3 regions of the Erwinia sp. 9145 genome follow, and region 1 is predicted to be linked to each of the others. Evidence: predicted binding sites of a transcription regulator. Region 1 holds the regulator's gene; each other region holds the start of a gene.
What was found. The regulator LexA, encoded in region 1, represses DNA repair genes until DNA is damaged. The targets are predictions, from matches to a motif close to TNCTGTATGTACATACAGNA.
Positions count from the first base shown of each region.

Region 2: a site for LexA is predicted at 2,260-2,279, ahead of dinG (ATP-dependent DNA helicase DinG). Genes of this name have one in related genera too.
Region 3: a site for LexA is predicted at 1,627-1,646, ahead of dinB (DNA polymerase IV). Genes of this name have one in related genera too.

Region 1 is NZ_JQNE01000001.1:72,930-77,148, reverse strand. Features, by position in the region: gene zur (zinc uptake transcriptional repressor Zur) at 1-292, shown strand, start outside; gene FA91_RS00345 (CsbD family protein) at 389-598, opposite strand; gene dinF (MATE family efflux transporter DinF) at 837-2,156, opposite strand; gene lexA (transcriptional repressor LexA) at 2,262-2,870, opposite strand; gene FA91_RS00330 (diacylglycerol kinase) at 2,978-3,346, opposite strand; gene plsB (glycerol-3-phosphate 1-O-acyltransferase PlsB) at 3,475-4,219, shown strand, end outside.
Region 2 is NZ_JQNE01000001.1:1,230,008-1,234,226, forward strand. Features, by position in the region: gene FA91_RS06145 (Ail/Lom family outer membrane beta-barrel protein) at 1-417, shown strand, start outside; gene FA91_RS06150 (DUF3750 domain-containing protein) at 595-1,392, shown strand; gene FA91_RS06155 (Ail/Lom family outer membrane beta-barrel protein) at 1,571-2,155, shown strand; gene dinG (ATP-dependent DNA helicase DinG) at 2,303-4,219, shown strand, end outside.
Region 3 is NZ_JQNE01000001.1:710,028-714,246, forward strand. Features, by position in the region: gene FA91_RS03465 (class II glutamine amidotransferase) at 1-720, shown strand, start outside; gene dpaA (peptidoglycan meso-diaminopimelic acid protein amidase) at 691-1,422, opposite strand; gene dinB (DNA polymerase IV) at 1,661-2,716, shown strand; gene pepD (beta-Ala-His dipeptidase) at 2,758-4,215, opposite strand.

The DNA of each region.
Region 1 (4,219 bases):
CCATCGCGTAGAGTCAACAAACAGCTATGTGGTCTGCCATCACTTCGAAGAACCTTCACACAGTTCAGCGATGTTGATCTGCGATCGCTGCGGCTCCGTGGCTGAACAGCATGCGGATGGCGTTGAAGAGATATTGAAAACGCTGGCGCTAAAATCAGGTTTTGTACTGGCGCATAGCGTAATAGAAGCGCATGGTTTGTGCGGAGAGTGTACAGTTGTTGAAAGCTGCACCGATCGTAAAGAGTGCAAGCATGATCACAAGGAATGGGTGTCAAAGAAACGCGGGCGCTGAGAAATTCGGGACGATAAGAGGGATTAAGCGGCACTGTCCATGTGCCAGGGTAGGAGTATCATCCTGAAACGCTTAAATGAGTGTCAATCAGGGCTGTCAGAAACGATGGTTGTTGTGGGTTTCCCATTCGCTTAATTCTTTTTCAGCCTGGTCTTTTCCATAACCGTAACGCTCCTGAATTTTACCAACCAGCTGATCGCGTTTGCCTTCAACAATAGTCATATCATCGTCGGTCAGCTTGCCCCATTTCTCTTTCACTTTACCTTTCAACTGTTTCCAGTTACCGCCGGCTTCGTCTTTATTCATCTTGTCTCTCCTCGACCTTAGGTGTTGTCCGCTTAAGTGATATCGTTTTAGCAATAATGCAAAAGCAAGATAATTCGCTTTAAATGCCTAACGTACAGATAATTGTAGTAGAAGATGAGAAATTTTCCGCCCAACCCGAGTGGATTACTCTTATTCCGCCATCAATCCTGTGGCAAAAATGAAAAAAGACAGGCAGATCAGCCGCTAACGAAACGGCAACAACATGTAAAAAAATGTGTCAGGAAAGCCACGTGCCGTTTTGCCAGTGTCGCCGCCAGATCCCCCACAGCACCACTCCTCGCAGAACAAGAAAAACGGTTAACGCCAGCCATAAGCCGTGATTACCTAACAGCGGCACGCTGGTCAGCGCCAACCCGTAACCCAATGCGGCAACCGCCATTCCATTGCGCATTTCGCTGGCGCGCGTGGCGCCGATAAACATCCCGTCCAGCAGATAGCACCACACGCCGCATACGGGCAGGATGATTTGCCAGATAAGGTAGTTATCTGCCTGCTGTTGTAGTTCAGGAATCGATGTAAGCAGCGCGACGATATTTGTCCCGACAACGGCATAGAAAAGTGAGAAAGCCAGCGCAACCATGCCCGCCTGGCGGCAGGCCGAACGCCATACCAACAGCAGTTGTCTGCCGTCGCGGGCGCCTACGGCTTCGCCGGAGCAGGCTTCTACGGCATAGGCAAATCCGTCAAGCGCGTAGGCGGTAAAGGTCAGGAACATCAGCAATACCGCATTAACCGCCACCACTTCGCCCCCCAGGCGGGCGCCGATAATGGTCAGCGACATAAAGCAGAGTTGCAGCAGCAGCGAGCGCAGCATGATATCGCGGTTCAGGCGCAGCAGTCGGCGAACATTGCCTCGCCAGGCCGTTTTTAACAACGGCAGCCTAATGCCGCGCAATTTCAACACCTTCACAACCATCAACAGGCCGATGGCCAGCGTGCAGTATTCTGCGATAACCGTCGCTGTCGCGGCGCCCTGTACGCCCATGTTGAGCCCCAGCACCAGCCAGAGGTCGAGGACGATATTCACCAGGTTGCCTGTAATGAGCAAAATTATCGGTGCACGCGCATACTGCACGCCCAGTAGCCATCCCAGCAAAACTAAATTAGCCAGCGTTGCCGGGGCGCTCAGCCAGCGGATGTTCATAAAGAGTGCAGCCTGATGCAGAACGTCGCGTTCACCGCCGACCAGTTTTAATGCCAGGTGGGTGAGAGGAGATTTGAATAAGATGAAGGCAAAACCTGCCATAAAGGCTATCAGCAGCGGTTGCATCAGCGCGCGTGCCAGCGCGGTTTTATCGCCGGAACCCAATGCCTGAGCGGTCAATCCTGTTGTGCTCATGCGCAAAAAAAGCAGCAGCATGAACAGAAAACTGGTTGCCGTGGTGCCTATTGCCACGCCGCCAAGGTAGGTAGGGCTGTCAAGATGGCCGATAACGGCTGTATCCACCAGTCCAAGAAGAGGAACGGTGATGTTCGAGAGGATCATCGGCAGCGCCAGCCGCCAGAGGTGTTTATCAGAGGAGGTGAAGAATCGCATCGGTTTCCACTACGCGACAGACGATAAAACTGCTCGCTGGCCGGGGCAAGTCAGCGAGCAGGCGGGGCGCACGCGCTATTCATCATAACGCGTTAATGAAGTCGGTCAGAGCCAGTTGCCGTTACGAATAACACCGACGGCCAGCCCTTCAATAGAGAGCGTCTGCTGGCGTAAATCGACCACGATAGGTTCAAACTCATTGTTTTCTGGCAGAAGATGAACAATGTTGCCCTGTTTTTTCAGGCGCTTAACGGTGACTTCATCGTCAATACGCGCCACGACCACCTGGCCGTTACGCACATCCTGCGTTTTGTGCACCGCCAGCAGGTCGCCATCCATAATGCCAATGTCTTTCATCGACATACCGGCAACGCGTAGCAAAAAGTCGGCGCCCGGTTTGAACAGATCGGGATCAACCTGGTAGCGCCCTTCAATGTGCTCCTGCGCCAGTAGTGGCTCACCGGCGGCCACGCGACCGATGAGCGGCAACCCTTCTTCTTCTTCCATCATCAGACGGATACCGCGCGATGCGCCAGAAATGATTTCAATCACGCCTTTACGCGCCAGCGCCTTCAGGTGCTCTTCCGCCGCGTTAGGAGAACGAAAACCCAGCCGGGCTGCGATTTCTGCCCGCGTTGGCGGCATGCCGGTCTGATTAATGTGGTCGCGAATCAGGTCGTAGACCTGCTGCTGCCTTACCGTTAGTGCTTTCATTCCGCCCCCTGGTTGTTTATACAGTCGACTGTGAGTATATACAGGTATTTGCTGATTGAAAACCCAAAATATGGGAAATAACAGCGCGTTGTCAAAATCTGGAAAGATTATCGCATTTGCGGTATTAACAGCATTGCCCACACGAAGAGCGCAAACAGAATGGTTAACAGCACCGCCGCTGAGCCCATATCCTTTGCACGGCCCGATAGCGGATGAAATTCACTGCCAATGCGGTCGACGACGGCTTCAATCGCGCTGTTGAGGATTTCCACTATGATGACCAGCACCACGGAACCAATCAGCATCACGCGCGTAATGGCATCCACGTCCAGCCAGCAGGCAATGGCGATAGCCACAACGGCGGCAATCGCCTCCTGACGAAATGCCGCTTCATGACGCCAGGCGGCGCTCAGCCCCTTCCAGGAGTAGCCGGCCGCTTTAATGATCCGGGTCAAGCCGGTGACGTTATTTGCCATGTTCAGGGAACCCTTTGAGATATTTAACGTCAATGTCCCGGTGGCGCACAAATTGCAACACCACAGATTTCACTGGCGCTTTCTGGTATGCTTGCGGCGCTTTGCTAACAAGAGGCTTCATGTTGTCTATGTCAGGTTGGCGTAAATTATATTATAACCTATTGAATTTACCTGTAAAAATACTGGTAAAGAGTAAGGCGATACCCGCCGAGCCGATTACGGAACTGGGGCTGGATACGTCGCGCCCTATTATGTATGTGCTGCCGTACGATTCAAAGGCTGATTTGCTGGCGCTGCGCGAACAGTGCCGTAAAGAAGATCTTCCCGATCCGTTAGAACCGCTGGAAATTGACGGTGCCGTACTGCCCCGCCATGTGTTTATTCACGATGGCCCGCGCGTTTTTCCTTACTTCGTGCCCAATCTTGAATCCGTAAAACTTTTCCATGAGTATCTGGATTTGCACCGCAGCAATCCGCTGCTGGATGTGCAGATGGTGCCGGTCTCGGTCATGTTTGGCCGTGCGCCGGGCCGTGAAGTTCAGGGTGATGAGCAGCCGCATCTGCGGGTGCTGAACGGCATTCAAAAATTCTTTGCCGTCCTGTGGCTGGGCCGCGACAGCTTTGTGCGTTTTTCGCCGATCCTGTCGCTGCGCCGCATGGCGACCGAGCACGGCACCGATAAAAGCATTGCGCAAAAGCTGGCGCGCGTGGCGCGCATGCATTTCGCCCGCCAGCGCCTGGCGGCCATTGGCCCCCGACTGCCGGTCAGGCAGGATCTGTTCAGCAAGCTGCTCCAGTCAAAGGCCATTGCCAAGGCCGTTGAGGACGAAGCGCGCAGTAAAAAAATCTCTCATGAGAAAGCGCAACAGAATG
Region 2 (4,219 bases), 1.2 Mb from region 1:
GAAAGCCAGACTATTTCTCTGGGTTATGCGCAGAGTGAAGTGGAAGATTTTAAAGATATCAGCGGCATCAGCGCGAAGTATCGCTATGAAGGAAACGCCTCAGCGGTGGGATTGATTGGCTCGTTTAACTGGCTGTCGGGCGAAAAAAGCAACGTTAACGTAAGGCACTACGCATTAATGCTCGGCCCGGCCTGGCGCCTTAACGATCTGTTCAGTCTGTATGCCACCGGCGGCGTCAGCTGGAGCCGTGCCACCTTTGGCAGCTATGGATCCGAGAGCAAATCCGCTTTTGCCTGGGGTGCTGGCGCGCAGTTCGATGTGACTCATAATATCGCCATTGATGTCGGTTACCAGGGCGGTGATATTTTTGATTCATCCAGCCACGGTTTCAACCTTGGCGTAGGCTATCGTTTCTGAGGCCACCACGGAGCCTCAGGGCTCCTTCTTTTTACCAATAATGCCGCGCCCCGGAATAGAGGTTGAAGGTTTGCGCCGCTTTCAGTAAGGTCTTTCGAACGTATTTCACGCAATCTTCTCCACGTCACCCGGTTGTCATCACCTCTTTGCCCGCTATAGCGCGCGGAAAACGGAACTATGGTCTGTCTGAAAGTATGTAGCCTTGCTTTTATCTGTATTCTCCTGCTTTCCTTCGGGCAGAGTTATGTAAAAGCCACCCACAGCGGCGTCAAAATTACCGGCGGCGACTGGGCCACGGCCCGACGCGACTCTGCCGGCATCGCGCCCGATCCCGTCGCGTTAAAAGATACCGCGATTGTGCAGGTTTATACGGCCACCACGTTCGGCTGGCGCGGCCTGTTCGCGGTACATCCGTGGATCATCTTCAAAAGAGCCGGAGAAACGCGCTTCAGCCGCTATGAAGTGATCAGTTGGGGCAGCAACAACGTTGTGCGGCGAAACTACGCGCTGCCGGATGGCTACTGGTTTGGCGCGCGTCCGGGGCTGCTGCTGGAACACCGCGGCAGCGCTGCCGAAGCGATGATCCCGCACATTGAGGCGGCGATAAAAAGCTATCCGTGGCCGCACACCTATCGCGTCTGGCCGGGGCCGAACAGCAATACGTTTCTGGCCCACATTGGTCGGGAAGTGCCTGCGCTGAAGCTGGATATGCCTGCGAACGCCATTGGTAAAGATTTCCGGCCCCTGACGCGCCCCGTTGGGCTGCCGCCGTCCGGACGCGGCGTACAGCTCTCCCTGTTTGGCATAGCGGGCGTGACCCTGGGTATTGAAGAGGGCATTGAACTGAACCTGCTGAGCCTGAACCTGGGCGTGGACGTGAAGTCGCCCGCGCTGCGGCTGCCTTTTATTGGTCGTTTAGGGGTGGATAAATCGCCGGCAACACCGCTGACTGATAAACCGGTTGTGCGTAATTAATCCGGTGACGGTGAAAAGAGAGAACGGGCCAGAAATAATAAATTAAGCGACAGAATTAGTAGTTAATAAAGACAGATTATCATTAATCTGTCTTTTTTTTGGTTATTTGATCTGTATTAAATATTATTACGCCAAACAGACTGTTTCCGGCGAAAATATAAAATGCAACGATGGTACAATGTTGGTTGGCATTCTACTCATCGCATTTAGCCATACAGAAGTAAACTGCGTTTATTATCGCGCGGATAGCGCATTAATGGATTTAATTAAGGACGATTTCATGAAGAAAACGGCATTGACTCTACTTGTGGCCGCTGCGGCTGCTCTCGCCACGCCTGCTCTGGCAGACAATCACACCTACACCCTCGGCTATGCGCAGAGTGAAGTAAATCACTTTACGGATATTCAGGGCATGGCGTTGAAATACCGTTATGAAAAAAGCGCGTCGCCCGCCGGTGTGATTGCCTCTTTTATCTGGATGCAGGGTGATAAAGAACAGGGCAAATTAGAGCGCTATTCTTTACTGGTTGGGCCGGCCTGGCGGCTGAATGATTATGTCAGCCTTTATGCTAATGGCGGCGTAAGCTGGAATACATTCAAGGACAGATATGATAATAGCGATTCAAAGAACGCGTTTGCTTACGGTACAGGCGCGCAGTTCAATCCGGTGGATACGCTGGCAATCGATGTCGGCTATCAGGCGGGTAAAGCGTTTGGATTAACAACGCGCGGCGTTAATATCGGCATCGGCTATCGTTTCTGATCTCTCCCGCCCCGATGAAAATCGTCGGGGCGCTTCACCTGTCTGTGTAACCCCCCACGCAATAATTTAACCCTGGGTGATAAGAAGGCTGACGTCGGCCCCTGTACTGTGTAAAAATACAGGCCATTCTGATCAAAAGTGGTTGTTATGGCGCTTACTGCCGCGTTAAAAACGCAAATTGCGGAGTGGTACAAAACGCTCCAGCAGCAAATTCCCGACTTTATCTCCCGTGCGCCGCAGCGACAGATGATCGCCGAGGTGGCAAAAACGCTCGCGGGTGAAGAAGGGCGCCATCTTGCCATTGAGGCTCCCACCGGCGTGGGAAAAACGCTCTCTTATCTGATCCCCGGCATTGCCGTCAGCCGTGCGGAAGAGAAGCCGCTGGTGGTCAGCACCGCCAACGTGGCGCTTCAGGATCAGATTTTCAGCAAAGACCTGCCGATGCTGAAAAAACTCATTCCCGACCTGCGATTCACCGCCGCCTTTGGACGCGGTCGCTACGTCTGCCCGCGCAATCTTTCCGCGCTGGCGACTGATGAAGAGAAGCAGGGCGATCTGCTACTGTTTCTGGATGACGACATGACCGCCAGCAAAGACGAACGCGCGCTCTGCACCTCGCTGGAAACATCGCTCAACCGACATCAGTGGGATGGCCTGCGCGATCACTGCGACGCGTCAATTGAAGAGTCGCTCTGGCAGCGTTTAAGTACTGACCGGGCGAACTGCCTGGGCGCTAACTGCCACTGGTTTCGCGAATGCCCGTTTTACGTGGCGCGGCGCGAGATCGAACAGGCGGACGTGGTGGTCGCGAATCATGCGCTGGTGATGGCGGCGCTGGAGAACGAGTCGGTGCTGCCGCCGCCGAAAAATTTGCTGCTGGTGCTCGATGAGGGACATCATCTTCCCGATGTCGCCCGTGACGCGCTGGAGATGAGCGGCGATATCACGCCCGGCTGGACGGTGCTTCAGCTCGATCTCTTTTGCCGCCTGGTGGAGCAGTGCATGGCGCAGTTCCGGCCGAAAAAACCGCCTGCGCTCAGCCATCCTGATAAGCTTAAAGCCCATTGCGAAGAGGTGCGCGAACAGCTTCAGATGCTGTCGACGCTTATGACGCAGTGGCTACCGGCAGATAACCACGAAGGCGAATACCGCTTTGAGATGGGGCTGCTGCCGGATGAAATTCTGACGATATGCGCGCGCCTGTTCAAATTAAGCGACGGGCTGCGCGGTCTGGCGGAAGCGCTGCTGAACGATCTCAGTGAAAAATCGGGCCAGTTTGATGTGGTTCGGCTGCACCGCACGCTTATTCAGATCAACAAAGCGCTGGGCTGGTTTGAGGCAAGCACTAAGCTATGGCGGCTGGCGGCGATGACGCAGGCATCCGGCGCGCCGGTGTCAAAATGGGTACAGCGGGAGATCCGCGAAGGCAGCGCGCATCTGCTGTTTCACTGCGCGGGAATTCGCGTCAGCGAGCAGTTGGAAAAGCTGCTGTGGCGTAAAATTCCGCACGTGGTGGTGACTTCAGCAACGCTGCGTTCGCTGAACAGCTTTCAACGGCTACAGGAGATGTCCGGCCTGCGCGAAGAGATCGGGGATCGTTTTGTTGCGCTCGATTCGCCGTTCAACCATCCTCAACAGGGAAAACTGTTGATCCCGCTGATGCGCAATGAGCCGACGCTGGCGACTGAGGCACAGCATCTGGCGGAGATGGCGCATTTTTTTCGCCAGCAGATCAAAGAGGCGAAGCACAAAGGACTGCTGGTGCTGTTCGCCAGCGGCCGCGCGATGCAGCAGTTCCTGGCGTTTCTGCCGGAACTGCGGCTGATGATGCTGGTGCAGGGCGACAAGCCGCGCCCGGCGCTGGTGGCGCTGCATCGCAAGCGGGTGGAGCAGGGCGAAACCAGTATTCTGGTCGGCCTGCAATCTTTTGCCGAAGGGCTGGATTTAAAAGGCGACCTGTTGTCACAGGTGCATATTCATAAAATTGCTTTTCCGCCGGTCGACAGCCCGGTTATTTTAACCGAGGGTGAATGGCTGAAAAGCCTCAGGCGCTATCCGTTTGAA
Region 3 (4,219 bases), 640 kb from region 1:
TTCAGCTTTACCGGGCTGGTTCAGCGCGGCGGAGGAACCGGCCCGCATAAGGACGGCTGGGGCATTACCTTTTATGAGGGAAAAGGCTGTCGCACATTCAAAGATCCTCAGCCCAGCTTCAACTCGCCTGTTGCGCGCCTGGTGCAGGAGTATCCGATTAAATCCTGCTCGGTGGTGGCGCACATTCGTCAGGCCAATCGCGGCAAGGTGTCGCTGGAAAACACGCATCCGTTTACGCGCGAGCTGTGGGGGCGTAACTGGACGTTCGCACACAACGGCCAGCTAAAAGGCTACCGACGTCTTGATACCGGGCAGTTCCGTCCCGTCGGGGAAACCGACAGCGAACACGCTTTTTGCTGGCTGCTGCACCAGCTGACCCTGCGCTATCCGCGCACGCCGGGCAACTGGCCGGCGGTTTTTCGCTACATTGCCGAACTGGCGGCGGAGCTGCGTAAAAAGGGCGTGTTTAATATGCTGCTGTCGGATGGACAATTTCTGATGACGTACTGCTCAACCAATCTGTTCTGGATCACCCGGCGGGCACCGTTCGGCAAGGCGACGTTGCTGGATCAGGATGTGGAAATTGATTTTCAGAAGCAGACCACGCCGAACGACGTGGTCACGGTAATCGCGACTCAGCCGCTGACCGCTAACGAAACCTGGCACAAAATTGCGCCAGGCGACTGGACGTTATTTTGTCTCGGTGAGCGCCAACGCTGAGCGATCCGTAAAGGTACTGCCTGCGCTGCCCATCACGTAGCGACCGTCGCTAACGCTGACAGCAGGTGGCAGGCGCGTTTTTACAAACTGCGCGTAGCCCGGCTGAAGCTGCCGCCAGAAACTGTAGTAGACCGAGTTGCGGTGGCGTTGCAGGTTGCTGTCGGTCATGCGGAACGGGTAAATGCTGACGTCCACGCGTGGCTGACCGTTACGCAGCGCTGCTTCCACGTAGCGATAAATATCTTCAATGTAGGTATCGGTCATCGCATAGCAGCCGATAGAGACGCAGCTGCCGTGGATCATCAGGTACTTACCTTCGTAACCCTGCTGGCGATCGTATTCATTGGGGAAGCCAACGTTGATCGCGCGATAAAAGCGGCTGTCCGGCTTCAACTGGGAAAGCCCGACGCTGTAGAATCCTTCCGGGCTTTTAAAATCACCCTGACGTCGCTTTGGCCCCAGGCCACCGGAAAAATTACAGATCCGATAGCTGTCGATCAAACGATACTCGGTGCCGATTTTGCCATACAGCTCAAGCGTGCGCTCTTCTTTGAAGATCTGAATATAGACAGGCGTGCCAAGTAACTGTTTCTTTAATTCTTTGCTGACCGGAGCCAGCGGCAGAACCGGTGCGGTCGGTTCGCTGGCAAAAACAACGGCTGGCATTAAAAACATCGCAAACAGCAGTGCGATTTTGCCCATTCTGTTTCCCTTAAAAGAGGGTTGGAGACAGCGTCGGAGACGCCTTTAACTGGCAATATAGGAAAAGTCCTTAATTGCAGCGCCACATTAGCATTGTCTGTTTTTTTATCAAGAGAGCGACGGTGAAAATACGCATAAAAAGCGATCAAAAATCCCTGCCGCTGCGCTTTGACGTTGCACTGAGAGATTGAAAACGGTCTGATTAACTGTATACTTATCCAGTGATGACGGAGGGGGCATGCGCAAGATCATTCACGTTGATATGGACTGCTTTTTTGCCGCAGTAGAAATGCGTGACGATCCTGCGTTGCGCAATATTCCCATTGCTATCGGGGGCAGCCATCTCAAGCGCGGCGTCATCAGCACCGCAAATTACCCGGCGCGAAAATATGGCGTACACAGCGCGATGTCCACGGCGATGGCGCTGAAGCTTTGCCCTCACCTGAAAGTGATCCCCGGTCGCTTTGACGCCTATAAAGAGGCCAGCGCGCACATTCGTGAAATCTTTTCCCGTTTTACCTCGCTGATTGAACCGCTTTCTTTGGATGAAGCCTATCTGGACGTGTCCGACAGCCATCACTGTCGGGGCTCGGCCACGCTTATCGCGCAGGAGATCCGCCGCACCATCGCCCATGAGCTGAACCTGACCGCCTCCGCAGGCATCGCGCCGGTCAAATTCCTCGCCAAAATCGCCTCCGATCTTAACAAGCCTGACGGACAATATGTCATCACGCCGGACGAGATGGCGCCGTTTCTGCTGACGCTGCCGCTGGCGAAAATTCCCGGCGTCGGCAAAGTGACGGCAAAGAAGCTGGAGGAGATGGGGCTGCTCTCCTGCGGCGACGTGCAGAAAACCGACCTGGCCACGCTGTTAAAACGCTTCGGGAAATTTGGTCGGGTCATCTGGGAGCGCAGTCACGGTATCGACGAGCGGGCGGTGATCACCGAGCGCCTGCGCAAATCTCTCGGCGTTGAACGCACGCTGTCGGAAGATATCCATAGCTGGGAAGCCTGTCTGGAAATTATCGATTTTCTCTATGAAGAGCTGGAACGGCGACTGGAGAAGATCAAGCCGGACAAGCTGATTGCCCGTCAGGGCGTGAAGCTGAAGTTCAACGATTTCCAGCAAACCACCCAGGAGCACGTCTGGCCGGTACTGAATAAAGACGACATGATTGCGGTGGCAAAGAAAACCTGGGAGGAGCGGCGTGGCGAGCGCGGGGTCAGGCTGGTCGGGCTGCACGTTACGCTGCTCGATCCTCAACTGGAGAGGCAACTGCTGCTGGGGCTGTAAAAACCGGCGTCTGCCTCATAGCCGACGCCGGTTGGCACGATCTACTTCGCGGGGATCGCCTTCAGCAGGGCGGTCAGCAGCTGCCAGTACAGGCCGACGCTTGCGATATGCACCTGCTCATCCGGCGAGTGAGGGCCGGTGATGGTCGGGCCGATAGAAACCATATCCATGTCCGGATACGGTTTTTTGAACAGCCCGCACTCCAGTCCGGCGTGGATCACCTGAATGTTCGGCGTCCTGTCAAACAGCTTCTTATAGGTGTCGCTCACCAGCGCCATCATCGGTGAGGAGGCATCCGGCTGCCACCCGGGGTAGCTGCCTTTGGCGACGGTTTTCGCACCAGCCAGTTCGCCCAGCGCGGTGAGCGTCTCGACCAGGTACTCTTTACCGCTGTCGATCAGTGAGCGAACCAGACTGTTGATTACCGCCTGGTTCTCCTCCAGCTTGACCACGCCGACGTTCAGCGAGGTTTCCACCACGCCTTTCATCACGTCTGAGTTGCGGATCACGCCGTTTGGCGTGCTGTTCAGCAGCGCAATAAACGCATCGCGGCTGACGTCGGTCAGCGCCTGGCCGGAAGCCGCGACGTTCTCGACCACCAGGTTTATATTCTTCTCTTTCAGGCTCAGCTCGTTTTGCAGCGTTTCCAGATAGCTCAGCGCTGCGCTTTTCAACTGATCGATCTTATCGGCAGGAACGGCAAGCGAGGCGATAGCTTCACGCGGAATAGCGTTACGCAGCGTACCGCCGGTAAAATCGACCAGACGCAGATCCAACGTCTTCGCATGGGCAAACAGGAAGCGCGCCAGCAGCTTGTTGGCGTTGCCAAGTCCGACGTGAATATCGCAGCCGGAGTGGCCGCCTTTCAGCCCCTTCAGGATGAGCTGAATATGCTGATAACCCGCCGGGACGGCTTCACGCTCCACCGGCAGCGTGGCGGTAAAGTCGATGCCACCCGCGCAGCCCATGTAGATCTCGCCCTCTTCTTCAGAGTCGGTATTGATCAGGATCTCTGACTGAAGCCAGCCGGGCTGGAGGCCAAACGCGCCGACCATGCCGGTCTCTTCGGTCATGGTCAACAGCACTTCAAGCGGGCCGTGTTCGACGTTTTTGTCCGCCAGCACCGCCAGCGCGGAAGAGAGGCCAATGCCGTTGTCGGCGCCAAGCGTGGTGCCGCGTGCTTTCACCCATTCGCCATCCACCCACGGCTGAATCGGATCTTTGGTGAAATCGTGCACGGTGTCGTTATTCTTCTGCGGCACCATATCAAGATGCGCCTGCAACGCCACAGGCTTCAGGTTTTCCAGACCGCGGGTTGCCGGTTTGCGGATCAAAATATTGCCCACCGCATCGCGCTCGGCCCAGAACCCCTGCTCTTTTGCCCAGGACAAAATAAAGTTCGCCAGCTCTTCTTCATGGTACGACGGGTGGGGAATAGAGCAGACTTTGGCAAAAATATCCCACAGCGGCTGTGGCGACAGTTGAGACAATTCAGACACGATA